Regions from separate parts of the Salinicola sp. LHM genome, predicted to be linked through region 2. Evidence: predicted binding sites of a transcription regulator. Region 2 holds the regulator's gene; each other region holds the start of a gene.
The links. The regulator LexA, encoded in region 2, represses DNA repair genes until DNA is damaged. The targets are predictions, from matches to a motif close to TACTGTNTANNTANACAGTA.
Positions count from the first base shown of each region.

Region 1 (7,448 bases), 580 kb from region 2:
AATCCGCCTTCATGGGCCATCTGATCCTGCGGGGCGGCGCCATCGTCCTGGATGAGGCCGTGCGCGAGGTGCTGGGCATCAACCTGCCGGCGCGGCCCAACACCCTGACCGTGGATGCCAAGGGCGAGCGTTCGATCCAGTGGCTATCGCCGGACGAGTGGCTGATTCTGGTTCCCGGCGGCGAAGAGTTCGTGCTGGAGAAGGCGCTTCGCCATGCCCTGGGGCAAGCACACTTCAGCCTCGTCAATGTCAGTGGCGGTCAGACCGTCATCACCTTGCGCGGCCCCAAGGCACGCGAGACGTTGAAGAAGTCGACGCCCTACGACGTTCACCCGTCGGCGTTCCCGGTCGGCAAGGGCGTTACCACGATCTTCGCCAAGACCTCCCTTATCTTGCGCCAACCCCAGGCGGACTGCTGGGAGCTCATCGTGCGCCGCAGTTTTGCCGACTACGTCTACCGATGGCTTCTCGATGCCGCCGCGGAATTCGGTGTGACGGTCGAGCGTCGATGAGACAGAAGGCCGATGTGCAATCGGCCTTCCTATACCCAGGAGCCCCGTCAGTGGAGAACAATAAAGCGATGAACAACAAATCGACGAACAACAACTGGATCCTCACCGCCCAGTGCCCCAGCCGCCTGGGCACCATCGATGTCGTGACGCGCTTTCTCAAAGAGTCACGCTGCTATGTCAATGAAATCAGCTCATTCAATGACGCGCCAGCCGAACGCTTCTTCATCCGCGTGGCCTTCCAGCCGGACAGGACGCTAACGTTCGACAAGGACCGCTTTGCGGAATCCTTTGCGGCGAGAGCGCAGGAGTTCGACATGACGTTCGAGCTCAGCTCCAGTGCCGAGCGAATGAAGACCGTCATCCTCGTTTCCAAGGCGGATCACTGCCTCAACGATCTGCTCTATCGCTATCGGACCGGCCAACTGGCGCTCGACGTCAAGGCCATCGTGTCCAACCACCCGGACCTGGAACCGCTCGCCAGGTGGCACAACATTCCGTACCACTACCTGCCGGTCACCCCCGAGACCAAAGCGACACAGGAAGCGCAGATTCGAGCGGTGATCGATGACATGGACGCTGACCTGATCGTTCTCGCCCGATACATGCAGGTGCTTTCACCGCAGCTCTGTGACGCCCTGAATGGGCGCGCCATCAATATCCATCACTCGCTTCTCCCCGGATTCAAAGGCGCCCGCCCCTATCACCAGGCGTATGAAAAAGGGGTAAAGCTGGTCGGCGCCACGGCGCACTATATCAATAACGATCTCGACGAAGGCCCGATCATCGCCCAGGGTGTCGAATCGGTGGATCACGCCTACTTTCCGGAAGATCTGGTCAACAAGGGCCGGGACATCGAGTGTCTTACGCTGGCTCGCGCGATTCAGTACCACACCGAAAGACGCGTTTTCCTCCATGCCCAAAAGACCGTCATTCTCAGCAAGTGACAGCACTCGTCATGGAAGATGACTGAAAGACGATCGGTGCCTCTGAATTCGATACTTCTTGTCCCTGTGCCATAACTCGAATACTGTACACAAATACAGTATTCGAGACGGATCACAGAGTCGCCGCATGGAACTGATCGACAAGCTTTCCATCCTCGCCGATGCCGCCAAGTATGACGCTTCCTGCGCCAGCAGCGGCGCACCCAAGCGCTCGTCACGGGGCAAGGCGGGGCTCGGGTCGTCATCCGGCATGGGGATCTGTCACAGTTTTACCCCGGACGGGCGCTGCGTCTCGCTGCTCAAGGTGCTGCTGACCAACTTCTGCCTGTTCGATTGCCAGTACTGTGTCAATCGACGCTCGAGCAACGTGCCGCGGGCGCGCTTCACGCCGGAAGAAGTCGTCCGATTGACGCTATCGTTCTACCGCCGCAACACCATCAGCGGGCTTTTCCTGAGCTCCGGCATCATTCGCTCCAGCGACTACACCATGGAGCAGCTGATTCGCGTGGCCAGGCTGCTGCGCGAAACGCACCAGTTTCGCGGCTATATCCATCTCAAGGCGATTCCGGAAGCGGATCCCAGACTGCTCGAGGAGGCCGGACGCTACGCCGACCGGCTAAGCGCCAACATCGAGCTGCCGACGCTGACCAGCCTGAAGACGCTGGCCCCGGAAAAGGAGCTCGGCACCATCCACGCCGCGATGGGCCACATTCGCCAGGGAATCGACGCCACCAACGACGACATCGCGCGAGATGCCAGGCACCTGCCGCGCAGCGCCAATCCGAAGCGCATGGCGCCGCGCTACGCGCCTGGCGGCCAGAGCACGCAGATGATCGTCGGCGCGGATGCCACCGACGACCGCACGATCCTCCAGTCCGCCCAGCATCTCTACCGGAATTTCCGTCTCAAGCGCGTCTATTACTCGGCGTTCAGCCCGATTCCCGAACGCCCTGCCGGGCTGCCCCAGGCTGCGCCGCCGCTGCTGCGGGAACATCGGCTGTATCAGGCCGACTTTCTGATCCGCAGCTACGGCTTTCAGGCCGAGGAGCTGCTGAACGCACCGGGCAATCTGGATCTGGAGATCGATCCCAAACTGGCCTGGGCGCTGGCCCATCGCAATGACTTCCCGGTGGATCTCAACCGAGCCGAACCGGCCATGATCGCCCGCATTCCCGGCATCGGTTTGCGCAGCGTACAGCGGCTGGTCGATCTGCGACGGTTGCGGCGCATTCGCTATCAGGACCTGGTGGCGCTGCGCTGCCGGCTGGACACCCTGCGGCCCTTCGTGGTGACGCAGGACTACCGCCCCACCGATGCCGATCGAGACAGCACCCGGCTGCGACAGCACCTGACCGCGCCGCAGCCGACCCAGATGGCGTTGTGGTAGCACCGAATAGAATATTGGAGATAGCACGAAGGAGATCTCGTCATGCATGGTGTCTCAACGCCCCCGGCGTCATGCGTTGCCTGGGCCGACGATTTCGATGAATGGCGGCAGCAGGCGCGCCAGTTGCTCCAGGCTGGCATCCCGCCGTCCCGCGTGACCTGGCACGATGGCGAGGCGCGCCACGACGACCTGTTCGCTTCACCGGCGGTATCCGAACTACCGCCTGGCCCGGGGGACATCTCGACACCGATAAGCATCGGTCGCGACCAGTTGGCGCTGCTTCGCAACGCTGACCGCTATCGCCCCCGCGGGAGCGAACAGCCACGCTGGCCGTTGCTGTATCGGGTTCTGTGGCGAGTGGTTCAGGGCGATGTGACGGCGATGCATCCCGCCGATGAGGATGGCCGCGTGCTGCACCAGCGCTGGCATGCGATCAAGCGGGAAGCGCATCACATGCACGCCTTCCTGCGGTTTCATCGCTGCGACGACGCGCATGGTGAACGCTATGTCGCCTGGTTCGAGCCCGCGCACGACGTCCTCGACCTAGGCGCGGAGCACTTTGCCGATCGCATGGGCGGCTCGCGCTGGATCATCGCCACGCCGGAAGGTGGCGTCAGCTGGGATGGCACGACCCTCGACTACCGCGTCCCCTGCCCCGGGAACTGGACCCATGAAGCACGGGCGGCCGCCAATCGTTCCAATGCCGACGAAGAACATGCTCTCTGGCGGACCTATTTCGTCAGCACGTTCAACCCGGCGCGCCTCAACCACAAGGTGATGACCCAGCACATGCCACAGCGCTTCTGGCGTCATCTCAGCGAAGGCGACCTGATCCCGGCAATGGAAGCAAAGGCGCGCCACGGCGGCCAGCGCCTGGCGCAGGAGACGAGCGTAGGTCAGCGCCAGGGGAAGACGCTGAGTGTAAAGCTGCCCGCCGACGCCACCCGCCTCCCTGGCCATCAACGAGATGACACGCCAACCGATTGATATGGCGAAATGCCACCTCAATTAGCGCTTTCTTATTCAATCCATTTCTCGAACTTGCCGCATATTGGCGGCGTTTCGCTGGTCGATAGCGACCCGCTGGGCGCTGTTTCCTGTCGCCATCCTGCCATGGGATAGCGGCGGGCCAGCGGTGAGCGTTCGCTCGCCTCGAAACGATGACCGCAGCCATGGAGGCTCGGTCCCACCCTCCGCAACGATGGATGTTACGGCTACGTCATCGCAGGACGCATCGACACGACACTCGTCATGAGATGCCTACATGAATGCCTCCTTCTTGATCGATTACCGCCTGTCCAGCGAATGGAACGGGGGTTTTACGCTCGAAATCTATCTGACCTACCAGGGTTGGGAACCGCTCGATGGCTACCAGCTCGATTTCGGCCTCGATGCCGAGCTGAATACGCTCTGGGGCGCCGACCGCTACGAGACGACGCAAACCGGTTACCGGATCGAGGACGACGGCCAGCTCGTTCCCGGCGAGACGGTACGCATCAAGCTAAAGGCACTGGGCGACGACACGGTGATGCCCCTATCCCCTTCGGTAAACGGCGTGGCCGCCTCGCTGACCGAAGGCGCCCGGCTGCTGACCGAAGCGCTTACGCCGCCCGATCTGCTGGGTGACGACTATTCGTTCGTCGACAACGCCATCACGGTGGATGACGGCATCGACGCCGCCACGCTCAATGCGCTCATCGCCGCCGCGCCGGAAGGCGCCACGATCCATCTCGCGGCCGGGCGCTACCTGTTCGACGAATCGCTTGTCATCGAACGCTCCGATATCACTCTGACGGGCGCCGGTTCGGACGACACCACCCTGGTATTTACCCGGCAGGCGCTGGAAAGCGATACGAAAAATGCCATCCGCATCAGCGGAGACGAGGGCGAAACCGTCGCCAGACTCGCCAGTGATGTTCAGCAGGGCGATCCCCGACTCACCCTGAGCGAAGGACACGGCCTCGCGGTCGGCGACACGATCCGGCTGGCCCAATCGAATGACGTCGCGTTCCTCGACGCCATCGGCGACAGCGAATGGCGGGAGATGGATTCACCGCTGCGCACCAGCATGGCCCAGATCGTGGCGGTCGACGGCAACGAGATCGTGCTGGATCGCGGCGTACATTTCGACCTCGACGCCGGGGTGACGGAAGTCGACAGGATCGAACCGCTGACGGACGTTCGGCTCGAAGGGCTGACCGTGGCATTTACCCTGGGCGAGGCCGACAGCAGCAACTTCAGCAATACGCTGCCGGCGCTATCCCGCTATCACGCGGTGGAGTTCAACGCCACGGTGGGCGCGGCAATGAAGGATGTCGCCGTCGTCGATGGCCCCTCGGTCGCGTTCGAATTCAGCCGCTCGCTGGATCTCGATGTGCAGGAGATCACGGCCAGTGGCAGCTTCAACAAGGGCAGTGACGGCAACGGCTACGCCTACGAGCTGCGGGAGAGCTACGACGGTCAGTTCAGCGGCCTGGAGGATAGCGGCATGCGCCACGGCGTGCTGTTCGCCTCCTGGTACTCCTCGGTCGGCAACGAGATACGCGTCACCTCGACCGACCGCGACATCAACTTCCACGGCGGCCGCGATCACGGCAACAGCGTCCACGTCGAACAGTCGATTCGCGATGCCGGCAACGACAAGATGTCGACGACGGTCTGGATCAACGAAGGCGAGACCTTCGGCGCGCCGACGGATGCGGATGCCAACCTCGTCACCTTCGACTACGTCATCGGCTCGCGCCGCGACGATGCCATCCACGCCAGCGACGACGGCGCCTACCTCGATGGCGCTCTGGGCAACGACACCCTGATCGGCGGCAGCGGCGACGACATTCTCGGCGGCGGTGGCGGATGGGGAAGCAACCGGCTCGAGGGCGGCACGGGAGACGACACCGCGCTCTTCACCGGCGAGCTGTCTGACTACGACATCGAGCGTCTCGCCAGCGGCGAATGGTACGTCGCCGGTAACGGAACGCGAGACACGCTCGCCGATATCGAACGCGCCCTGTTCGCCGACGGACAGCTGCTGGATCTGGCGACCGGCGCGGTCAGCCAGGTCGATGCAAGGGCCGATGTCGCTCCCGAGGCGTACTGGGCCAGCCGGGAAATCCTCGATATCACGGATACCGCGGCTACCAGCTCTCTTCACGCCTCGTTCGACGTCGTCAGCCGCTGGTCCAGCGGGTACGTCATGGGTGTCACGATCACCAACGACGGCGACGCGGCCGTGGAGGTCGATAATGTTGCGCTGAACCTGGCGAGCGATGTGCATGCGTTCTATGGCGCCAGCCTCGCCTCGCGGCAGGGCGACGACTACCGGGTCGACGTCACCAGCCGGTCGCTCGAAGCCGGCGAGTCCATGCGCTTCTCGTTCAAGGCCTACGCGGATACCAGCGATATTCCCCGGGACATTCTTCTGAATGGAGAGCCGGTCACGATCGACGAGGGATCGTTACCGGATGGCAGCCGTCTCGCCAGCGCGCTCGTCGATACCGATCGCACCGTCACGGCTTCCGGTGACGAAACGCTGACCGGCGGCAGCGGCAACGACACCCTGATCGGCAGTGCCGGAGACAACGTGCTAATGGGCAGCCTGGGCGCCGATCGGCTCGAGGGCGGCGGCGGCCAGGATCGGTTCGTGTGGCAGGCGGCGACGGAATCGACGCCGCTGTCGATCGATGAAATCGTCGATTTCGGCGACGACGATCTGATCGACCTCTCCTCGCTGGACGCCGACATCACCCAGGCGGGCCGCCAGGCGTTCCAGTGGCTGGGGGCGGAAAGCTTTACCGGCGACGCCGGCCAGCTTCGCTACGCCGACGACCAGCTGCAGGGCGACATCAACGGCGACGGGCTCTCCGATCTGGTCATCGGTGTGCAGAACCTGAACCCGATGGATAGCGGATTCCTGATCCTGAGCTAAGCATCCACTTTCCTTTACTGCTTGATGATGGCGGCGCCGCATTCCTCTTTAATGCGGCGTCGATCTTTCTCACCATAAGAAACCAAAGCGCTACAGAGCGTATCCCTATCGTGCCCTGGAACTGCGTAGGATTCCGTCGCCAATTGATCCAGATCAACAAAAGGGAGCCACATGATTCGTGTCGATAACGAGGTGACCGCCGAGGAACTCGAGCAGATCATCAATGAAGAGGCCAATCGCGACGAAACGGTCAAACTTGAGGCTGGTGAATATCACTTCGACCATGCCCTGACCATTACCCGTTCAGACGTCTCTCTGGTCGGCGAAGGCAGCGACGATACACGACTGACCTTTACCGACGACGCGCTGGAGGACAACGACGACAATGCCATTCTGGTCAGCGGCGAGAAGGCAGACACGATCGGCAAGATCGAATCCGACGTCGACGAAGGCGAGGACGTGCTCAAGCTCGACGATGCCGACTCGCTGACGGCGGGCGACACGATCCGCATCGCGCAGGACAACGACACCGAGTATCTCAACGAGATCGACGATCATGACTGGCGCGAACTGGACTCGCCGCTGCGAACGAGCATGGCGAAAGTGACCGACGTCGATGGCGACTACGTCACGCTGGACCGCGGCGTTCATTTCGACTTCGATCATCACGAGGCCGAGGT
Region 1 is NZ_CP140261.1:1,353,944-1,361,391, reverse strand. It holds gene R5R73_RS06420 (sarcosine oxidase subunit gamma) at 1-512, shown strand, start outside; gene purU (formyltetrahydrofolate deformylase) at 581-1,456, shown strand; gene R5R73_RS06410 (putative DNA modification/repair radical SAM protein) at 1,584-2,843, shown strand; gene R5R73_RS06405 (TIGR03915 family putative DNA repair protein) at 2,886-3,830, shown strand; gene R5R73_RS06400 (cellulose binding domain-containing protein) at 4,108-6,768, shown strand; gene R5R73_RS06395 (alginate biosynthesis protein) at 6,940-7,448, shown strand, end outside.
Region 1: R5R73_RS06410 (putative DNA modification/repair radical SAM protein) is a predicted target of LexA. The motif match lies at 1,538-1,557, and genes of this name have one in related genera.

Region 2 (7,448 bases):
GGGCAGTTCCAGCGTGGCCAGATCCAGGCAAGGGCGCCAAGGTGATCCTCATGGCCGTGGGTGATGTAGACGGCAGAAGGCACCATCGCGTGGGCTGCCAGATGCTCGACATCGGGAATCTGGAGGGGTTGATCCGGCAGATCCTGACGAATCATCATGCCGCAGTCGACGGCTATCCAGTCGTTTTCGTAACCATAGAGCGACAGATTCATGCCGATCTCACCGCAGCCACCCAAGGGATGGAACAGCAGCGGTGGGTAAGTGCGGGGGCGGATCTGTGCGCGCGGACGGAACATCGTCATCCTTAAAGGGTGAAATCTGGCTTCACTATAAGTCATGCGTCTCGACCCGCTCAAACCCATCGCGGCGCTGGCTGGCGCTCGGCATTGGGGTACAATGCCGCTCTCATTGACGTGGCAGGCCATGTCGGGGCGCTGAACGGGGTTTCAGGGTGTTTCCGAACCAGGGCGTGTTTTCGAGTCAACGCGTATTTTCGAATCAAGGCTTGTTTTCGAGCCAACGCATATTTTCGATTCAAAGCGTATTTGCAAAGAGTATTTCCGAGAGCCATGCCGCACAATTACCGTTTGATCGTTTCCTGCCCCGATCGCGTGGGTATCGTTTCGCGTGTATCGGGTTTCATCGCTGCCCAGAACGGCTCGATCATCGAAGCCAATCAGCACTCCGATCTGGATACGGGGCGCTTTTTCATGCGTTACGATATCCAGTCCAACGCCTTGAGCGCCGACGCTTTCCGGGCTTCATTCGCGCCCATTGCCTGCGAGTTCGAGATGGACTGGCGGCTGAGCGATTCCGCCCATCGCCCGCGGGTGGTGATCATGGTGTCGCGGGAATCCCACTGTCTGGTCGATCTGCTCTACCGCTGGTCGGCCGGGGAGCTCGACTGTGATATTCCTTGCGTGATATCCAATCACGAGGACCTGCGGCCTTTGGTGGCGTGGCACGGCATCCCGTTCCATCATGTGCCGGTCGACCCTCGGGACAAGGCTCCCGCCTTCGCCCGTACCGAACGCCTGATCGAGGAGGCCGAAGCCGACAGTGTGGTCCTTGCCCGCTACATGCAGATCCTGCCGCCGGATATCTGCCAGCGCTATGCCGGCCGCGTGATCAATATCCATCACAGCTTTCTGCCGTCTTTCGCCGGCGCCAAACCCTACCATCAGGCGTTCGAACGTGGCGTCAAGCTGATCGGCGCGACCTGCCACTATGTCACCGAAGAGCTCGATGCAGGGCCGATCATCGAACAGGACATCCAGCGCGTATCGCACTGCCATACGCCGCAGGACCTGGTGCGTCTGGGTCGTGACGTGGAAAAATCGGTGCTCTCGCGGGGATTGCGCTGGCACCTGCAGGATCGAGTACTCATCCATGGCAACAAGACCGTGGTGTTCTCGTGATGCCTATTGCTTGAGGCTCATGGCGACACCGAGCTTGGATCGGTGTCGTCGAACAGCCCGAGCTGGCGCTGGTCCGGTTCCGGCATCAGGCGTACCCCCACGCCCAGCAACCGAACCGGCCGCTCTCCCCGACGCCAGGCGCTCTTCAGCAGTTCATGGAACCGTGCGTGGACGATACCGCGAGCGCCTGTCTCCTGCGTCGTGCTGGCAAAGTCATTGAAACGTACCTTGACGAACTGCTTGGCAATGGCCGGGTCGCCGTGCCGTGCCAGGCGGTCGTGGAGCTTCTCGATCAGAGGCTCCAGCGCCAGGTGGCAATCGGCGAGACCGGGAAGATCGTGGTCGTAGGTGGTTTCGACGCTGACTGATTTGCGTTCGCGGGAGACGTTGACCGGCCGCTCGTCGATACCGTGAGCCAGCTCGTACAGTCTCCGGCCGAACTTGCCGAACTGATCCAGTAGCCGGTCCAGTGGCTGGGTTCGCAGGTCGTGGCAACTGGCGATTCCCATGGCATCGAGTTTGGCGGCCGTCGCCGGACCGACACCGTGAAGCTTCTTGACGGGGAGGTCGGTGATGAAAGACTCCGTTTCCTCCGGCGGGATCACGAACAGGCCGTCGGGCTTGTCCCAGTCGCTGGCGATCTTGGCCAGAAACTTGTTGGGTGCGGCGCCGACCGAGACGACGATTCCCGTTCGCGCGAGCGCCTCTTGCTTGAGCCAGCGGGCCATCCAGGTAGCGCTGCCTTGGAACTGGGTGACCGCCGTGACGTCGAGATAGGCCTCGTCGAGCGAAAGCGGCTCGACCAGCGGCGTCAACTCGTGAAAGATGGCCTGAATCTGTCGCGAGACTTCGCGATACTTGTTGAAGTCCGGCGACAGCACTTTCAATTGCGGGCAGAGACGCACCGCTCGCGCCGTGGGCATCGCGGAGTGTATGCCGTACTTTCTGGCCGGGTAGTTGCAGGTAGCGACGACGCCGCGTCGATCGGCGCTACCGCCGATCGCCAGGGGAATATCTTTCAGGGCAGGATTGTCACGCATTTCCACGGCAGCATAGAAGCAGTCGCAGTCGGCATGCAGAATCTTGCGCATGGAACTGGAGGCGGGCGCCTCAATGCAGGCCGGAGCCGTTGCCGCCGCGGATGACGCCGACCCCCAGCCCCTCGATCTCCAGATGCTGGTGTTCGAGATCGACCACGATCGGCGCGAAGTCGGCATTCTCGGCGCTCAACGTGACGCGACTGCCCTCGCGCTGGAAGCGCTTGACGGTGACTTCGTCGTCTATCCGGGCGACGACGATCTGGCCGTTGCGTATCTGCTGGGTGCGGTGCACGGCGAGCAGGTCGCCGTCGAAGATGCCGGCATCCTTCATCGAGAGGCCGCGCACGCGAAGAAGGTAGTCGGCACTGGGTGAAAAGTAGTCGGCCGGCAATGGGCAGTAACGATCGATATGCTCGGTGGCGAGAATCGGGCTACCGGCGGCGACGCTGCCGATGATCGGCAAGCCGGGAGACTGGGACTGGGACTCCGCGGGCTCGATTTCGTTGCCATTGGCCGGTAGCCGGATACCGCGGGAAGTCCCGGGGATCATGCGGATGACGCCTTTTCGATCCAGCGCCCGCAGGTGTTCCTCGGCAGCGTTGGGAGAGCGAAAGCCCAGGGCCCGAGCGATTTCGGCCCGCGTCGGGGGGTAGCCGAATTCGCTCATTGTCTTGACGATGAAGTCATAGACGTTTTGCTGCCGTGCGGTGAGCGGTCTCGCCATTGGTTTCTCCCGGGCCTGTGCCATCGTTATGGTCGTCGATCAGGCGTGTTCATGTATACAGCCTGGAATTGTATCCAGTCATTGCCGGCGTGGGAAGTCCTTCGCGTCTCGCGTTGGCAGCCGCGTGGCCCTGGCCCGATCAAATGCTGGATTGTGCCGCCCGTTGCGGAATGATTAGAATCATAATCGTTCTAAGTCGCTGTTCTCTGGTTGCCGTTTTCTGGCGCGAGGTATGACATGGCCCAACCCGATACCGTCACGCGTATTCTCGATACGGCGGAGGTCCTTTTTGCCGAGAAGGGTTTCGCTGAAACCTCGCTGCGCAACATCACCACGCGGGCCAAGGTCAATCTGGCTGCGGTGAATTACCATTTCGGATCCAAGAAGTCGCTCATTCAGGCGGTGTTTGCCCGTTATCTCGATCCGTTCTCGGAACGTTTGAATGCGGCGCTCGATGACCTGGAAGCCCGCTATCAGGGCAAGCAGGTGCCGCTGGAAGTCCTGCTGGAACAGCTCGCCACCACGGTTCTGGAAGTCCCCGCCGAGCGCAACAGCCTCAAGGTATTCATGAAGCTGCTGGGCCTGGCTTATGCGCAGGCCCAGGGCCATCTGCGGCGCTATATCCAGGAACACTATGGCGACACGTTTCGCCGCTTCGTGGGGTGCCTGCGTCTGGCAACGCCGGATCTTCCCGACGCCGAGCGATTCTGGCGTCTGCATTTCATGCTGGGCACCGTGGTCTTTACCTTGTCCGGCCTGGATGCCTTGCGGGATATCGCCGACAGCGAATACCAGGAGCACATGTCGATACGGGAGCTGATTCGGCATCTCCGTCCCGTGGTGGTCGCCGGCATGCAGGCGCCGCTACCCGAGTCGTTGGAGAAGCTCGGCTCGGCCGCCGAGTAGACCAATGGGCCCCGGTAGCGGGCTGCCTCTGTCATGCATCCCCCGTGTCGTCTAGAATCGGGCGCTCAATGGTCTCAGGTGTTTGCTATGACTCAACCTCTCGGTCCGGTCATGCTGGATGTCGAAGGCACTCGGCTACGTGATGAAGAGCGGCAGTTGATCTCTCGTGCAGAGGTTGGCGGCGTACTGTTGTTTGCTCGAAATACACCGGACGTTGCCACTACCCAACGGCTGATCGGCCAGATCCGCGAATGTCGTCCCGATATCCTGGTCGCCATCGATCAGGAAGGTGGTCGGGTGCAGCGATTGAAGGAAGGAGTGACACAAATTCCGTCCATGGCCACGCTGGGGCGGCAATTCGTCGAGTCTCCCGAAGCGGCGCTGACGCTGACGCAGGACACTGGCTGGCTGCTGGGCATGGAGATGGCGGCCTGCGGCTTCGATGTGACCTTTGCCCCGGTTCTGGATCTCGACGACGACCAGTCGCCGGCCATCGGTTCGCGGAGTTTTTCGCCGGATCCCGAGGTGGTGACAGCCTTGGCTGGCGCGTTCATCGAGGGGCTCCACGAGGCGGGAATGGTGGCGATCGGCAAGCATTTTCCCGGCCATGGCGGAGTGCGCCAGGATTCCCACTTCGATGTCGCGGAAGATCCTCGCTCGCTGGCGGAGCTGCGCGAGCACGATCTGATTCCTTTCGCCCGGCTGGCCGGCAAGCTGGATGGCATCATGCCGGCGCATGTCATCTATTCGGCCTTCGATGATCGGCCGGCCGGATTCTCGCCCAGTTGGCTCGGCATGCTGCGAGAAGAGCTGGGTTTCAAGGGCACCATCTTTTCGGATGACCTGACCATGGCCGCGGCGCACGCCGCCGGATCGCCCCGCGAGCGGGCCGAGGCTGCCTGGAGCGCCGGCTGCGACATGGCCGTGATCTGCAACGCGCCCGATGCGGCGCGCGAAGTCGTCGCCGCCTGCGAAGGCCGACAGGCCCAGCGTATCGCCAAGCTTCGCTATGCACGCGCGCGTCCCAGCCTCGAATCGCTGGCCGCCATCTCCCGGTGGCGGCGCACCCACGTACGTCTGGAAGCGCTCAGCGAATCCGAATGACGTGCACCGTTTTTCGTTCTTCGACGGCAGTATCCGATGGTCTGCCGCCGCTCATTGCATGGTGAATCGTAAACGATGACTCAATCCCCACCGATCGATGCCCTGAGCTCGATGCAGGAAGTCATGGACAGTGCGGACTGTCTGATCGATCAGGCACAGGTCGAGCGAGCGCTGGACCGCATGGCGGCCGATATCACGCGCGAACTGGGAGACAAGCTGCCGGTTTTCTACTGCGTCATGAACGGCGGTCTGATCACCACCGGGCATTTGCTGACGCGGCTCGGGTTTCCCCTGGAAGTCGATTACCTCCACGCCACGCGCTATCGCGGCGGGATGCGAGGCGGCGAGCTGTTCTGGCGGGTGTCGCCGGAAGTGCCCATGGCCGGTCGTCACGTGGTGATCGTCGATGACATCCTCGACGAGGGCGCGACACTGGCGGCGATCCTGGATTACTGTCGGCAAGCCGGCGCGGCGAGCATTTCGACAGCGGTGCTGGTCGACAAGCGTCACGATCGCAAGGCATCCCCCGATCTCAAGGCCGACTATTGCGGGCTGGAAGTCGTCGACCGCTATGTCTTCGGCTTCGGCATGGACTACAAGGGGTACTGGCGTAACGCGCCGGGGATCTTCGCGCCCAAGGGGATGTGACGGCACGCCCGACCCGTTGGCGAATCGCCAGCCCGGCGTGCTCGGGGGCTGCCATTTCCCAATTTTCTCCTGCTCCGATTCGGCCCGCTCAGCGCGGGCTGAATCGTCTCTGCAGTCCGGTCTCGTTCATCATCCGCGTCGAGATCTCCTCGATCGAAAAGCGGGTGGTATCGATGTAGGGAATGTTGTGACGCCGGTAGAGCGCTTCGGCCTGGCCGATCTCCTGCATGCATTGGTCCATCGAGCAGTAACGGCTGTCGGGCCGACGTTCGGTACGAATGGCCGATAGCCGACGAGCATCGATGGTCAGCCCGAACAGCTTATGGCGATGCTTGGCCAGCGATGGCGGCAGGTTGAGGATGCCGTTGTCGTCCAGGTCGTCTTCCGTCAATGGATAGTTGGCTGCACGGATGCCGAACTGCAGTGCCAGATAGAGCGAGGTCGGCGTCTTGCCGCATCGGGAGACGCCGATCAGGATTACGTCCGCCTCCTGGTACTGGTGCGTGCGCGCGCCGTCGTCGTTGTCCAGCGCGAAATTCACCGCCTCGATCCGATGCATGTAGACATCGTCGCGGCCGATCGCATGCGTACGACCAACGGTATAGGTCGAATGAGTCTCCAGTTCTTCTTCCAGCGGGGCGAGAAAGGTGGAGAAGATATCGACCTTGAATGCCGATGCCTGGGAGACGATGTCACGAATCGCCTGGTCGACGATGGTATCGATGACGATGGGGCGCATGCCGTCGCGTTCGCCGGTCGCTTCGATGATGCTGACCAGCGAACGTGCCTTGTCGAGGGTGTCGATGTAGGGCTTGGTGACCTGGATGAAATCCGTATTCTCGAATTGCGAGAGCAGGCTGCGACCGAGCGTTTCCGCGGTAATGCCGGTACCGTCGGAGATGAAGAAAGCAGTGCGAGGCATGGCGTTCATCCGTGTGTGTCGAAGGCTCATTGTCGGCCGAAATTCCCTGTTCGGGCAACTCGCTGGCATTCTGGGCGCGGCTTGCCGTGGCTGACTACAGGAATCCTGAAAACCTCGGGATTCTTGTAGAAATACTCCAAACTCTACGCCCTTAAACTTCTGGCTAAGCCGAAAATCGCCTGTTAGCTTCTGGCCCATCGAGGTGCAGCGGAACGCGCCATATACCGTTGAAGAGGGTCCGTGGACCATGGCCGGACGAGACGACCAGGAGATGACTTTGGAACCGTTCATCATCACTTTCGAGCAATTGGGAATGTCCGACGTCGAGCGCGTTGGTGGCAAGAATGCGTCGCTGGGAGAGATGATCTCCAACCTGGCGGACGCTGGCGTCACCGTGCCGGGCGGGTTCGCGACCACGGCGCATGCCTATCGCGAATTTCTGGCCCATGACGGCTTGAACGATCGAATCAACGCAGAGCTTGCCAGGCTCGACGTCGACGACACCGAAATGCTGGCCAAAGTGGGTGAGAAAGTCCGGCAGTGGGTGATCGACACGCCGTTGCCGCCCGCCTTCGAAAGTGCGCTGGCCGATGCCTATCAGACGCTGCAGGCGAAGCACCCTAATCTCAAGGTGGCGGTGCGCTCTTCGGCGACGGCAGAGGATCTGCCCGATGCCTCGTTCGCCG
Region 2 is NZ_CP140261.1:1,934,063-1,941,510, forward strand. It holds gene R5R73_RS08955 (ribonuclease J) at 1-296, opposite strand, end outside; gene purU (formyltetrahydrofolate deformylase) at 570-1,418, shown strand; gene dinB (DNA polymerase IV) at 1,436-2,509, opposite strand; gene lexA (transcriptional repressor LexA) at 2,529-3,182, opposite strand; gene R5R73_RS08975 (TetR/AcrR family transcriptional regulator) at 3,420-4,088, shown strand; gene nagZ (beta-N-acetylhexosaminidase) at 4,176-5,192, shown strand; gene R5R73_RS08985 (hypoxanthine-guanine phosphoribosyltransferase) at 5,268-5,840, shown strand; gene R5R73_RS08990 (pyruvate, water dikinase regulatory protein) at 5,929-6,762, opposite strand; gene ppsA (phosphoenolpyruvate synthase) at 7,040-7,448, shown strand, end outside.

Region 3 (7,448 bases), 1.9 Mb from region 2:
CGTTCTGGAACGTCAGCGTCAGGCGTTTCTGCACGGTGCCGCCGTAGGCTTCGTCGAGGTAGAAGACGTAGTCCCACTGATCCGACGAGAACGGGGCTTCCATCAGAGGCGTACCCATGATGTAGGCGACCTGTTCACGGCTCATGCCGGTGTGCAGTTGCGACACCATATCCTGGGTGATGAGATTGCCTTGCGGGATGTCCCTCTTGTAGACGCCCAAGTAGCTGCAGCCTGCGACGAGAAAGACTGCGAGGAGGAGTACGACCGTGCTGATCAGTTTTTGCATTTGAGTCCGTCTTTCACTATCGTTGCGTGGATTGATCATACCCGACACAAGACGCTACTGCGAAGAGCGACCATGGCCGACGAAAACCAAGAATTGCGTAAGGCAGGCCTGAAGGTCACGCTGCCGCGCGTCAAGATTCTGCAAATCCTCGAAGCGACTCGCATGGAAGAAGAACTCCATATGAGTGCAGAGGACGTCTACAAGGCGCTGCTGGAGTCGGGTGAAGATGTCGGACTGGCCACGGTATACCGTGTCTTGACGCAATTCGAGGCGGCTGGGCTGGTCGTGCGACATAACTTCGACGGCGGTCATGCGGTTTTCGAGATGTCCCAGGAAGAGCACCATGATCATATGGTGGATCTGGAGTCGGGAGAGATCGTCGAGTTCTATGACGAAGAGATCGAGCGTCGTCAGCGCGAGATCGTCGAGGAACACGGTTACGAACTGGTCGAGCACGCGCTGGTGCTTTATGTTCGCCCCCGCGGCTCCAAGGCCACGCGCCAGGATGGCATCAAGAAGTAAGACTGGCAGACCGTATTGCAAGACGCCGACCCGAGGGTCGGCGTTTTTCGTTTGGGTGTCTGTACAAGCCCATGTTCGGGTTGGTGTCCGGGCTGCCGCCGATACCGGGTCGAATCAGTGCCTGACGGAGCGGCGTGTGGCTCGCAACGTGCGAGTCAATGCGTTGAGCCTTGGCTGGCCGCCAGCATTTCGCGCGCGTGAGCCAAGGTCTGGTTGGAAAGCTTCACTCCGCCCAGCATTCGCGCCAGTTCGCGGACCCGCCCGGCATCGTCGAGCTGGAACATTTGAGTCCGGGTCTCGTTGTCGCTGGAGCGCTTTTCGATATGCAGGTGCTGATGCGCCTGCGCGGCGACTTGCGGCAGGTGAGTCACGGTCATGACCTGGGCATCGCTCCCCAGCCGGCGCAGCAACTGGCCGACGATTTCGGCGGTCGCGCCGGAGATGCCGACATCGACCTCATCGAAGACCAGCGTTGCCAGCGTGCTGTGACTCGCGGCCACGACCTGGATCGCCAGACTGACGCGCGAGAGCTCGCCGCCGGACGCCACCTTGGCCAGAGGGCGCGGGGGCTGCCCCGGGTTGGCGCTGATCTGCAGACTGACCCGATCCAGGCCGTGGGGCTGGGGTGTTTCCAGCGGCGTGACATCGACGGCGAAGCGAGCCTTGTCCATGCCCAGGAACGCCAGTTGCTCCTGAACCTGCTGGGCGAAAGCCGTGGCGGTGCGCTGGCGTGATTCGCTGATCTGCTTGGCGGCGTCGCGGTACTGCTGGCGCAGGTCGTCGAGCCTGGCTCTCAGCGTTTCGAGATCGTCGTCGCCGCTATCGAGCGCTTCCAGCTCGCCGCTCAGCCGGCGGTGCAGGTCGTGCAACTCTTCCGGCATGACGTGATGCTTGCGGGCGATACGATGAATCTCGCCGAGCCGTTCGTCGACCCAGGCCAGGCGCTGCGGGTCGAGCTCGGTCGACTCGACATAATAATGGAGCTCGCGAGCGGCCTCCTCGAGCTGGATCTGTGCATCGTTCAGCATCACCAGGGCCTCGGACAGGCTGCCGCGGTCGCTGCCGGGCACCCGGGATAGCCGCTGGGTAGCCTGGGACAAGAGAGTCAGCGCGCCGCTCTCGTCGTGATCGCAGCTGTCGGCGGCGAACTGCGCCTCGCGCAGGCTCTCCTCGAGATGCGCCAGCGTCTCCTGCTCCTGTTCCAGGCTCCCCAGCTCGTCGGCCTGCAGGTCGAGCTGATCGAGCTCCTCGACCTGATAGCGCAGCAACTGGCGCTTGGCCTGACGTTCCTCGTCGTTCACGCTGCGCTCGCGATACTGTCGGCGCAATGCGTGCCATTGACGGTGCAGCTCGCCGAGCTCGGCCACCGCCTTGTTGTGACCTGCCGCATCGTCGAGCAGGCGGCGGTGCGTGTCCTCGTTGAGCAGCGCCTGGTGCGCATGCTGGCTATGCACGTCGATCAGGCATTCGCCGAGTTCGCGCAGATCCGCGATGGTACAGGGCTGGCCGTTGATCCACGCCTTGGAGCGTCCGCTGGCGGTGACGACGCGTCGCAGCAGGCAGTCGTCCGTGGCGAGCTCCCGCGCCGCCAGCCAGGCCTTGGCGTCTTCCCGCGCGGTGATATCGAAGCGGGCGCTCAGATCGGCACGGTCGGCACCATGGCGAACGCCGCCGGCGTCGGCGCGCTCTCCCAGGCAAAGCCCCAGCGCCCCGAGCAGGATCGATTTACCGGCGCCAGTCTCGCCGGTGATGGCGGTCATGCCGGCCTGAAACTCCAGGTCCAGAGCGTCGACGATAGCGAAGTCACGAATGGCGAGTTGGATCAGCATGCTGCCTCCCGAGGTCGATGGCGGCCATACGGTGTCTGGTTGTTGAGGTGTGATCACTGACGGTCTGGTTGTTTATACAGTAGTCCAAAAACCCCTTCAATGGCTCCTGTGATCCGCTATGCGGTCGGCGCTTGAGATCTGAATCGATAGCCCCATATAGGCAGACAACTCCGACGCTTGCCGAATCACGCTTGTCGAACAATTGTCACAACACCTTGCCAGGAGAGACTCATGGCTAGAGATCCGCAGAATCCCGTAGACGAAGAACTCGAGCGCGCCGAACGCGACGGTGAACCGCAGCAGCAGACCACCAATGAGGCATTGGACGGTGACCTGGAGCAGTTCTCGGAATCGCTCGAGCACGAGGCGGATGACATCGAAGGCCAGGCCAATCCCGAAGCCGAAGTGCTGGCGGCCAGAGTCGAGGAGCTCGAGCAGGCGCTGGCGGAGGCCAAGGATCAGTCGATGCGCGCCGCTGCCGAGGCCCAGAACGCTCGCCGTCGGGCAGAGCAGGACGCCGACAAGGCAAAGAAGTTCGCGCTTGAGAAGTTCGTCAAGGAACTGCTCCCGGTCGTCGACAGCCTGGAGAAAGGGCTGGAAAGCATGCAGGAGGTCGACGAAACGCACCGCGAAGGCGTCTCGATGACGCTCAGGATGCAGCTCGACGCGCTGAGCAAGTTCGGTGTCGAGCAGCTCGATCCCCAGGGCGAGCCGTTCGATCCGCAGTTCCACGAAGCCATGACCATGGTTCCCAATCCGGAGCTGGAGCCCAACACCGTGATGGACGTCATGCAGAAGGGATACACCCTGAACGGTCGATTGATCCGGCCGGCGATGGTGGTGGTCAGCAAAGCAGCAGGCTGAGACAACAGGCCGGAGAGCTGCCATCGGTGCGAGGCGATGCCATATCGGAATCGCCGAGCAAGGACTTGAAAGGCGCGTAGCAGCCCCCACATAGCAGTCAATCGCGCAGCAAAGCGCCGTCATCAAAACGAATTCAGTCGTCAACGAATAGTTATGAGGTGAGGAATTATGGGACGCATCATTGGCATTGACCTGGGTACGACCAACTCCTGTGTCGCCGTACTCGATGGTGACAAGACCCGCGTGATCGAAAACGCCGAAGGCGGCCGCACGACGCCTTCCATCATCGCTTACACCGAAGACGGCGAAACGCTGGTCGGTCAGGCGGCCAAGCGTCAGGCGGTCACCAACCCCAAAAACACGCTCTACGCCATCAAGCGTCTGGTTGGCCGCAAGTTCAAGGACGACGTCGTCCAGAAAGACATCAAGATGGTGCCTTACGAGATCGTCGAAGCCGATAACGGCGATGCCTGGGTCAAGGTCAACGACAACAAGCTGGCGCCGCCGCAGGTCAGCGCCGAAGTGCTGAAGAAGATGAAGAAGACCGCCGAAGACTATCTCGGCGAGGAAGTGACCGAAGCGGTCATCACCGTTCCGGCCTACTTCAACGACTCTCAGCGCCAGGCGACCAAGGACGCGGGCCGTATCGCCGGTCTCGAGGTCAAGCGCATCATCAACGAGCCGACGGCTGCCGCACTGGCCTACGGCATGGATCGCTCCACCGGTGATCGCACCATCGCGGTCTACGACCTGGGTGGCGGTACTTTCGATATCTCGATCATCGAAGTGGCCGATGTCGACGGCGAGAAGCAGTTCGAAGTACTGGCGACCAACGGCGACACCTTCCTCGGCGGCGAAGACTTCGACCTCAAGCTGATCGACTATCTGGTGCAGCAGTTCAAGAGCGACTCCGGTATCGATCTGTCCGGCGACAGCCTGGCCATGCAGCGCCTGAAGGAAGCTGCCGAGAAGGCCAAGATCGAGCTCTCTTCCGCGCAGCAGACCGAAGTCAACCTGCCGTACATCACGGCTGACAACACCGGTCCCAAGCATTTGGCGATCAAGGTCACTCGCGCCAAGCTGGAATCGCTGGTCGAGGATCTGGTCCAGCGTTCGCTCGGGCCCTGTAAGACCGCCATGGAAGACGCTGGTCTCTCCAACAGCGAGATCCACGACGTGATCCTGGTCGGTGGTCAGACCCGCATGCCGCTGGTTCAGCAGAAAGTCGCGGAATTCTTCGGCAAGGAAGCGCGCAAGGACGTCAACCCGGACGAAGCCGTGGCCATGGGCGCCGCGATTCAGGGTGGCGTGCTCGGCGGTGACGTGAAGGACGTGCTGCTGCTCGACGTCACGCCGTTGACGCTGGGTATCGAGACGCTGGGCGGCGTGATGACCCCGCTGATCGAGAAGAACACCACGATCCCGACCAAGAAGACGCAAACGTTCTCGACCGCCGAGGACAACCAGACGGCCGTGACCATTCACGCGCTGCAGGGCGAGCGCAAGCAGGCGGCGCAGAACAAGTCGCTGGGTCGTTTCGATCTGGCTGACATTCCGCCGGCGCCGCGCGGCGTGCCGCAGATCGAGGTCGCGTTCGACCTGGACGCCAACGGTATCCTCCACATCACGGCCAAGGACAAGGCGACTGGCAAGGAACAGTCGATCGTGATCAAGTCCTCCGGCGGTCTCTCGGACGAAGAGATCGACCAGATGGTCAAGGATGCCGAAGCGCACGAAGCCGAGGACAAGAAGTTCGAAGAGCTGGTCCAACTGCGCAACCAGGCCGACGGCATGATCCATGCGTCGCGCAAGACGCTCGAAGAAGCCGGCGACAAGGTCGATGCCGAGGAGAAGAGCAAGATCGAGACCGCAATCAGCGAGCTCGAGGAAGCGCTCAAGGGCGATGACAAGGATGCCATCCAGGCCAAGCTGGATGCCTTGACCGAAGCCTCCGGCAATCTGGCTCAGAAGATGTACGCCGAGCAGGGCGAAGGTGCTGGCGCGCAGGCCGGACAGCCTGGCGACGATGCCCAGTCCAGCGGTAAGAAAGAGGATGACGTGGTTGACGCCGAGTTCGAAGAAGTCAACGACGATCAGAAAAAGCAATAACCACGACGTCTGACGCCGTGTGATCGGCAGTAGCGCGGGAGCCAGAACTCCCGCGTTGCTGTTTGCACGGCGCCGACACGGAGGCGGACTCAGTAATGTCCCAACGTGACTATTACGAAGTATTGGGCGTCGACAAGAGCGCCGACGGCAAGGACATCAAGAAGGCCTATCGTCGGCTGGCGCAGAAGTACCACCCGGACCGCAATCCGGACGACCAGCAGGCAGCGGAGAAGTTTCGCGAGGTCTCCGATGCCTACGAAGTGCTCTCCGACGACCAGAAGCGCGCGGCCTACGATCAGTTCGGTCATGCCGGCGTCGACGGCCAAGGCGGCGGGTTCGGCGGAGGCTTCGGCGGTGCCGGCGCTGGTGGCTTCAGCGATATCTTCGGCGACGTGTTCGGCGATATCTTCGGTGGCGGCGGTGGGCGTCGCAATCCGAACGCGCCGCAGCGCGGCAGCGACCTTCGCTACAACCTCGAACTCGATCTCGAGAACGCGGTGTTCGGCACGACTGTCGATATCCGTGTGCCGCGCCACGTCGAGTGCGGGCACTGCGACGGCAGCGGCGCCGAACCGGGTTCCAGCAAGGAGACCTGCCCGACCTGCCACGGCCAGGGCCAGGTACGGATGCAGCAGGGTTTCTTTGCCGTGCAGCAGACCTGTCCGACCTGTCATGGCAGCGGCCAGAGCATCAAGGTGCCGTGCCGCAAGTGTCATGGCGAAGGCCGCGTCCGCGAGACGCGCACGCTGTCGGTGAAGATTCCGGCGGGGGTCGATACCGGCGACCGCATTCGGCTCAACGCCGAGGGCGAATCCGGGCTCAACGGTGGACCTGCGGGCGATCTCTACGTCCAGGTCGAGATCAAGGCACACCCGATCTTCGAGCGCGACGGCCGGCACCTGCACTGCGAAGTGCCGATCAACTTCGTCGACGCGGCGCTGGGTGGCGAACTGGAAGTGCCGACGCTGGAAGGCCGGGTCAAGCTCAAGATCCCGCCCGAAACCCAGACCGGCAAGCTGTTCCGGCTACGCGGCAAGGGCGTCAAGCCCGTGCGCGGCGGCCCGGCCGGCGATCTTCTCTGCAAGGTGGTGACCGAGACCCCGGTCAATCTCAACGAAGAGCAGAAAGACCTGCTGCGCAAGTTCCAGGACAGCCTGGGTAGCGCCAGCCGCCACTCGCCCAAGAAAGAGGGCTGGTTCGACGGCGTGAAGCGCTTCTTCGAGGATATGAAGCCGTAACGCTCCAGAACCGGCGTTTTGATACGGGCCCAGTCCGGTATTGCCGGGCCGGGCTTCGTTTTTATACAAGCTCGCGTTAGGCTCAAAGTCACACCCTCTCGCTCGGAAATGCTTGCATGGACCTGCTGACCTTCGTTCTAGCCGCGCTCGGTTTCGCTTATCTGCCCGGGCCGGCGATGCTGTACACCGCAGCACAGACGTTGGGGCGGGGCCGCCGGGCGGGCTGGCAGGCGGTGTTGGGCGTGCATCTTGGCTGCTATGTGCATGTGGTGGCGGCGACGCTGGGACTGGCGGCGCTGTTCGCGGCGGTGCCACTGGCCTACGTGGCGATGAAGGTGATTGGCGGGATTTATCTGCTCTGGGCGGGCGTACGGCTGTGGCGTCAGGGCCTGGGCGAGGCGCCGCAGCTCGAATCACGCGCCTCCGCACGGCGAGTGCTGCGTGACAGTTTCCTGGTCGAGGTGCTCAATCCCAAGACCGCGCTGTTCTTCGTCGCCTTCCTGCCGCAGTTCGTGCAGCCCCAGGCCGATCTCGCCATGACCTGGCAGCTGCTCTGCCTGGGCGTGGTCACCAACCTGATCTTCTCCTCCGCCGACGTCG
Region 3 is NZ_CP140261.1:3,854,845-3,862,292, reverse strand. It holds gene R5R73_RS17595 (outer membrane protein assembly factor BamE) at 1-286, opposite strand, end outside; gene fur (ferric iron uptake transcriptional regulator) at 359-808, shown strand; gene recN (DNA repair protein RecN) at 964-2,637, opposite strand; gene grpE (nucleotide exchange factor GrpE) at 2,869-3,501, shown strand; gene dnaK (molecular chaperone DnaK) at 3,670-5,610, shown strand; gene dnaJ (molecular chaperone DnaJ) at 5,706-6,848, shown strand; gene R5R73_RS17565 (LysE family translocator) at 6,965-7,448, shown strand, end outside.
Region 3: recN (DNA repair protein RecN) is a predicted target of LexA. The motif match lies at 2,700-2,719, and genes of this name have one in related genera.

Region 4 (7,448 bases), 1.4 Mb from region 2:
AATCCTCGAGACGGTCGTAACCGGTAAACTCGGTGCTGCCTTCGAGTTCGAGCGCGGCACCGTAGTCGCCGCCGAACTGGCTGGCGGCCCGCGCGCGCTGACGCTGCGCCTCCAGCTCACGCTCGAAGCCGGCCTCGTCGAGCGTGACACCACGCTCGCGGCAGACGTCCGCGGTCAGGTCGTAGGGGAAGCCGTAGGTATCGTAGAGCTTGAAGATCGTCTCGCCCGCCAGGACATTGCCTTCCAGCGCGGAAAGCGCCTCTTCGAGCAGCCCCATGCCGTGATCGAGGGTACGCGCAAACTGCTGCTCTTCCTTTAGCAGCACGCGTTCGATCTGATCGCGAGCCTGATGGAGTTCGGGATAGGCCTCGCCCATCTCGGCATCCAGCGCCGCGACCAGCTTGTGGAAGAACGGCTCGCTGGCGCCCAGCTTGTGACCATGGCGTATCGCACGGCGAATGATGCGACGCAGCACGTAGCCGCGCCCTTCGTTGGACGGCAGCACGCCGTCGACGATCAGGAAGGCGCAGGAGCGGATATGGTCGGCGATGACGCGCAGCGAAGGCGTCTTGATATCGCCGTGGCCGGTCAGCTCGGCCGCGGCCTTCAACAGGTTCCGGAACAGATCGATTTCGTAGTTGGAGTGCACGCCCTGCATCACCGCCGCCATGCGCTCCAGGCCCATGCCGGTATCGATCGACGGCTTGGGTAGCGGCGTCATCTTGCCGGAGGCGTCACGGTCGAACTGCATGAAAACCAGGTTCCACACTTCGATATAGCGATCGCCGTCCTCTTCCGGGCTGCCCGGCGGGCCACCCCAGACTTCGGGACCGTGATCGTAGAAGATTTCCGAGCAGGGTCCGCAAGGGCCGGTGTCGCCCATCTGCCAGAAGTTGTCTTCGTCCAGACGCGACAGACGCGCCGGATCGACGCCGATGTCTTCGATCCAGATTCTGGCCGCTTCATCGTCGCTGATATGGACGGTGACCCAGAGCTTGTCCTGGGGCAAACCCAGCACTTCGGTGATGAACGTCCAGGCATAACGGATGGCATCGGCCTTGAAATAGTCGCCGAAGCTGAAGTTGCCCATCATCTCGAAGAAGGTGTGATGGCGGGCAGTGTAGCCGACGTTGTCCAGGTCGTTGTGCTTGCCGCCGGCGCGCACGCAGCGCTGTGCCGACGTGGCACGCACGTAAGGACGCGGATCCCGACCAAGGAACACATCCTTGAACGGCACCATGCCAGCGTTGGTGAAGAGAAGCGTCGGGTCGTTTTCCGGCACCAGGGAGGCGGAAGGCACGATGGTGTGTCCGCGCTCCTCGAAGAAGCTCAGGAAAGCCTGTCTGATATCTGCACTTTTCATAAACAATCCGTGGCGATAGGCGCGTCCACGGCGGCTAGCAGACCACGTGGCGACGCAAAATCCGGCAACGGAAAGGCGCTATCAACACCTCTCCGGCCATCGCAAAGCGCATTAGTATAACGTGGAGGGCCGATAGTCTGTCGAGTGCGACGCCACTGTCGGCGGGATTCGACAACTCGGCCTCTTCGCTGCCAGTCGCCGAAGAAACCGGATGCGTTTCGCCGGGAAAAGCGATATCAGACGTACCGGAGACGGTTCGCCGGCCTGACGGGAAACCGGAAGACGAGGCATCCGAAGATGGCGTGGGGAGGAGAGCAGATGCGGGAAGAGAAGCGGTGGAACGTTCGAGATATCGTGCCGCTTTGAACCAGTGGCACGAGGCTGTGAGCGACCCCGCGAAAGAGATCCAGAAGGCCGAACTTCAGGAACCGAAGATCACGCTCCGTCGTTCCAGGCATGCCTCATGGCGTGGCGAACCTGATCGAATTCGAAGCCGCGCCCGGCCAGAAAGCGCTCGCGCTTGGCGCGTTCCCGTGGCGTTGCGCCAGGGCCGTCGAAACGCTTGGCCAGTGCTTCGCAAGCCAGGCTCCGCCAATCGGGGGACTCCGCCTCAAGAGCCAACATCATCAGCGATTCGGCGATGCCGCGCTGGCCCATGTCGACGCGAATCCTGACCGGCCCCTGCCCCCGCGCGATACGCGAGCGCACGAAGATTTCGGCAAAGCGTGCATCGGACTGCAGACCTTCATCGGCCAGATCACCCAGCACGCGATGGATATCGTCGCCGTCGACGCCTTTGGCGCTCAGCCGGCTCACCAGCTCGGCGCGAGAGTACTCGCGCCGGGCCAGATACTGGATAGCCATGTCCCGGGGGGAGACCTCGCGGGACCTGGCGCCGCCTGAGGGCTCGCCGCCGCCGTTACCGAACATCCGTAGCTCCCGGAAAGCCTTACAGCAACGAATCGTTGGCGTCGTCGCTTTCGGCAGCGGCAGCCTCGGGCGCCTTTTCCTGCGTCGTCGGCGTGGCGAGCAGCTGGGCCCGGATCTGGTCTTCGATCTCGGTCATCGTCTCGGGATGCTCCTCGAGATACTGCGCGGCATTGGCCTTGCCCTGACCGATCTTGCTGCCCTTGTAGCTGTACCAGGCACCGGCCTTGTCCACCAGATTGCACTGGACGCCGAGATCGATGACCTCGCCAGCGTGGTAGATGCCTTTGCCGTACAGGATCTGGAACTCGGACTGCCGGAACGGGGGCGCCACCTTGTTCTTGACCACCTTGACCCGGGTCTCGTTGCCGGTGACCTCGTCGCCCTGCTTGACCGAGCCGATGCGACGAATATCGAGGCGCACGCTGGAGTAGAACTTCAGCGCGTTACCACCGGTGGTGGTCTCCGGGCTGCCGAACATGACACCGATCTTCATGCGGATCTGGTTGATGAACACCACCATGCAGTTGGCGTTCTTGATGTTGCCGGTGATCTTGCGCAGCGCCTGTGACATCAGACGCGCCTGCAGACCAACGTGGGAGTCGCCCATTTCCCCTTCGATCTCGGCACGCGGCGTCAGGGCCGCCACGGAGTCGATGATGATGACGTCGACACCACCCGAGCGCACCAGCATGTCGCAGATTTCCAGCGCCTGCTCGCCCGTATCGGGCTGCGATACCAGCAGGTCGTCGAGATTGACGCCCAGCTTCTCGGCATAGCTGGGATCGAGCGCGTGCTCGGCATCGATGAAGGCGCAGGTCTTGCCGTCTTTCTGCGCCTGGGCGATGACCGACAGCGTCAGCGTCGTCTTGCCCGAAGATTCCGGGCCGAAGATCTCGACGACACGGCCGTAAGGCAGGCCACCGACACCCAGTGCGATATCCAGCCCCAGAGAGCCCGTCGAGACTACCGGGATCGCGGTACGCGGGGTGTCACCCAGGCGCATCACGGTGCCTTTGCCGAATTGGCGATCGATCTGTGACAGAGCCGCATTGAGTGCCTTGCTGCGGTTTTCGTCCTGTGCCATGAACGTCTCCTATGAATGCGCAGGGTGAGACGGGGCAACGCCGGTCACGGCGCTCGGCTCACATACTGTATGATTAGACAGTAGTATGGCGAAAAAACCGTCGCGCGCCTATCCCCGTTCGAAGTTTTTCGATCAAGTTCTGATAACGGTCGCGACGTCAGTGTCGTCGCCGATGCGGATCATGCGTCAGGGCCACTTTGCGACAGCGATTCTATCAATCCTGCCAATGCCACCGACACGGCCAGCTCACGCACGCCCTGGCGATCGCCGGGCAAGCGAAGGCAGCGTACGTGCTGGTCTCTTTCATCGCCCCAGGCGAACCACACCGTACCCACCGGCTTCTCGGCGCTGCCCCCCTCCGGGCCGGCAATGCCGCTGACCGCAACGCCAAGCTCCGCGCCGCTGTCACGGCAGGCGCCAGCGACCATTTCGCGCACGGTCGCCTCGCTGACGGCGCCGTGCGTCTCCAGCGTCACGTTCGAGACTCCCAGCAGGCGCTGCTTGGCGGCATTGGAATAGGTCACGTAACCGGTTTCGAAATAAGCGGAACTACCGGCGATCGCGGTGATGGCGCTGGCGACGCCGCCGCCGGTGCAGGATTCCGCCGTCGTCACCCGAACGCCTCGTGCCAGACAGGCTTCGCCCAGACGCCGGGACAGCTCGTCGCACCCCAGTTGGACCTCGGAAGGCACCGTGGATTCCAGTGACATGACCTCTCCTTCTTCTAATCCCGACACGCTTCTTCTAATCCCGACACGCTTCTGTCAATGACAATGGTTGTCCTATCGGCGGCACGATTCCCGAAACGCTCTCCGGATGATCGTATCTGAATGAAAGCGCCCAAAGACCACAGGAAGCCAACTGCCATTCAGTATGCGGAGAATCGGCATTCGTGCAATGCAGAGGATGAACCCACATTCGAATTGGCCACGTGTGCAATGCCTCCCTATACGGGACGCATGAAGACCCATTTTAGACAATGCTCAAGGATAGCCATCCAGCGCCGATAAAGCGTCATGGAGACGACGTCTCTCTTCTAGGCGCCCTCTTCTAGACGCCCCTCTTTTATGGACATCGCATGAAATCTGGCATTTCCATTGCTCTGATCATCATCGTGCTGCTGGCGCTGGCCGCTGGCGGCGTGCTCGCCAGCGACCTGCGCTGGCCGCTGCCGGCCGATGCGCTGGCACCGTTGGGCCTGTATCTACTGACGCTGGTACTGGCCGGCTGGCTCTGCGTGCAACTGGTGATTCTGGTGAGAGGGCTGACGCACCAGCAGCAGGCGCTGATCGAAAGCCAGGATGCGGTGCGCCGCCAGCTGGAAGCAGCCGAACTGTCCCAGTTGATGAGCCAGTTCGTACAGCATGCCGAAGCGTTGCTGGACAAGGAGGGTCTCGATCCCAACAAGCGCAGCGTCATGCGCTGTCTGGCGGTCGATGCCCTGCGCGGCAACAGCGGCCGGGGTGACGTGAATTACACTCGCCTGGCGCAACTCTTCGAATGGCTGGACGCCGAGGCACAGCGCCACGAGAACGACGCACATCGCCTGCAGCTGATGCTGCCGACACTCATGCAGTACGCCGAAATCGCCTGGCAGCTGTGTCAGGTCGGCGAGAGTCAGGCGGAGCGGCTGTCGCGCTTTCTGCAACATCAGCCGGCGCCGCCCTCCCGCCACGACGTCTGATCGGAAGCCACGACGAGCGTCGTGGCGATCGGTCGGTTACAGGTACCCCAGTCAGTGCGGTACCAATATCAACGCAGAATGAGCGTTGCCGTCCGCGCATGGCGCAGCATGGCCGTCGTGGTGCTGCCGACCAGCAGGTGGCGAATCCGCGAGTGGCCGTAGGCTCCCATGATCATCAGGTCGATCTGATGCTGGTCGGCGTAGTCGGCGAGCATCTCGTCGACGTCGCCGGCCAGAATCGTGCCCTGGGCGTCGACTTCCCCCTCGCGAAGCCGATTCAGCGCCCACTCGAGCTGGGCTCGCTGATCGTCGGTACCGGCCCCGACCATGATCACGTGACAGATCAGACCGTTGAGCAGCGGGCTCTCGGCGATCATCTCGACGCCCTTGCGGGTCGTCCGGCCACCGTCGAAAGCCAGCAGCAGTCTCGAAGGCGGCTGGAATTCCGGAGGCGTCACCAGAATCGGGGTATGCAGCGTGCGCACGACCCGCTCCAGATTGCCGCCGAGATGCTCTAGCGTTTCATCCTCCGACTCGCCGCGCTTGCCCAGCACGACCAGGCGTGCCTGAGGCTCACGCTCGACCAGGGATTCGATCAGATTGCCGTGACGCAGCGCAGTGGAGACCGTGGTATTCGGGGCCAGGCGCTCGGCCTGGCCGCGGGCGGCTCCCAGCAATTCGCGACCGTGCTGCTGAGCCAGCCTGGCACGCTGCTCGTCGAGCTCGGTCAGCTGTTCGCGCAGGTGCTCGCGGCTTCCGAGTCCGATCTGCCCGCTGGCATCGGTAGCGCCGAGACATGGCGCCTTGCTCAGCACGTGCATCAGCTCGAGCGGGGCGCCGATCCGTTCGGCGGCCCAGGAAGCCGCGGCGCACACCGCGAAAGCGTGACGCGAATCGTCGATGCAGGCAAGAACCTGGCGTTCACTCATGGGATTCTCCTCTCAGCCGTTCTTGGTTGATGATCGAAAGCGGGCCAGCTCGGCCCGATAATCGGGGTCAGTGACCCATGAGCTTCTCTACGGCATCCGGCTTGTCATGCACCCCGAAACGATCGACCAGAGTGGCACTGGCCTGATTCATGCCCACCACTTCGACCTCGGCGCCTTCGCGGCGGAACTTGATCACCACGTTGTCCAACGCCTCGACCGCCGTGATATCCCAGAAGTGGGCGCGGGAAACGTCGATCGTGACGCGCTCGACCGCCTCCTTGAAATCGAAGCCGGCATTGAAGCGGGTCGATGATGCGAAGAACACCTGTCCCACGACCTCATAGTTGCGCGTCTTGCCGTCATCGTCCATGCGACTCCCGATGTAGAGAATCTGCCCCACCTTGTTGGCGAAAAACAGCGACGCCAGCAGCACGCCGACCAGCACACCGATCGCCAGGTTGTGAGTGGTGACGACGACGGCGACGGTGGCGATCATGACGATGTTCGTCGACATCGGGTGGCGGCGCAGGTTGACGATCGACTCCCAACTGAACGTCCCGATCGAAACCATGATCATCACCGCGACCAGGGCGGCCATCGGAATCTGCGAGACCCAGTCGCCCAGGAAGACGACGAGAATCAGCAGAAAGATACCGGCCACCAGCGTGGAGAGACGCGTGCGTCCACCGGATTTCACGTTGATCACCGACTGGCCGATCATCGCGCAGCCCGCCATGCCGCCGAGCAGGCCGGAGAAGATGTTGGCGATGCCCTGTCCCTTGCACTCGCGGTTCTTGTCGCTCGAGGTATCGGTCAGCTCATCGACGATCGTTGCAGTCATCATCGACTCGAGCAGGCCGACGACGGCAATGCCCAGCGAATACGGCAGGATGATCATCAGCGTATCGAGATTGAGCGGCACGTCGGGCCACAGAAACACCGGCAGGGAATCCGGCAGCTCGCCCATGTCGCCCACGGTACGGATATCCATGCCGCTGACCATGTAGACGATCGTCAGCACCACGATGCATACCAGCGGCGATGGCAACATCTTGCCGACCACCGGCAGGTACGGAAACAGGTAGATGATGCCGAGCCCGGCCGCCGTCATCGCGTAGACATGCCAGGTCACGCCGGTCAGTTCCGGCAGCTGCGCCATGAAGATCAGGATGGCCAGGGCGTTGACGAAACCGGTGACCACCGAGCGCGACACAAAGCGCATCAGCTCGCCCAGCCTGAGATAGCCGAACACGATCTGGATTACCCCCGTCAGCAGCGTTGCAGCCAGCAGGTACTCCAGACCGTGATCGCGCACCAGGGTCACCATCAACAGCGCCGTGGCGCCGGTGGCGGCAGAGATCATCCCCGGCCGACCGCCGGCAAAAGCGATCACCACCGCCATGGAAAACGATGCATAGAGACCAATCTTGGGATCGACGCCGGCGATAATCGAGAAGG
Region 4 is NZ_CP140261.1:3,333,019-3,340,466, forward strand. It holds gene alaS (alanine--tRNA ligase) at 1-1,363, opposite strand, end outside; gene R5R73_RS15175 (regulatory protein RecX) at 1,799-2,293, opposite strand; gene recA (recombinase RecA) at 2,313-3,377, opposite strand; gene R5R73_RS15185 (CinA family protein) at 3,557-4,087, opposite strand; gene R5R73_RS15190 (hypothetical protein) at 4,456-5,061, shown strand; gene R5R73_RS15195 (universal stress protein) at 5,130-5,990, opposite strand; gene R5R73_RS15200 (SulP family inorganic anion transporter) at 6,058-7,448, opposite strand, start outside.
Region 4: recA (recombinase RecA) is a predicted target of LexA. The motif match lies at 3,441-3,460, and genes of this name have one in related genera.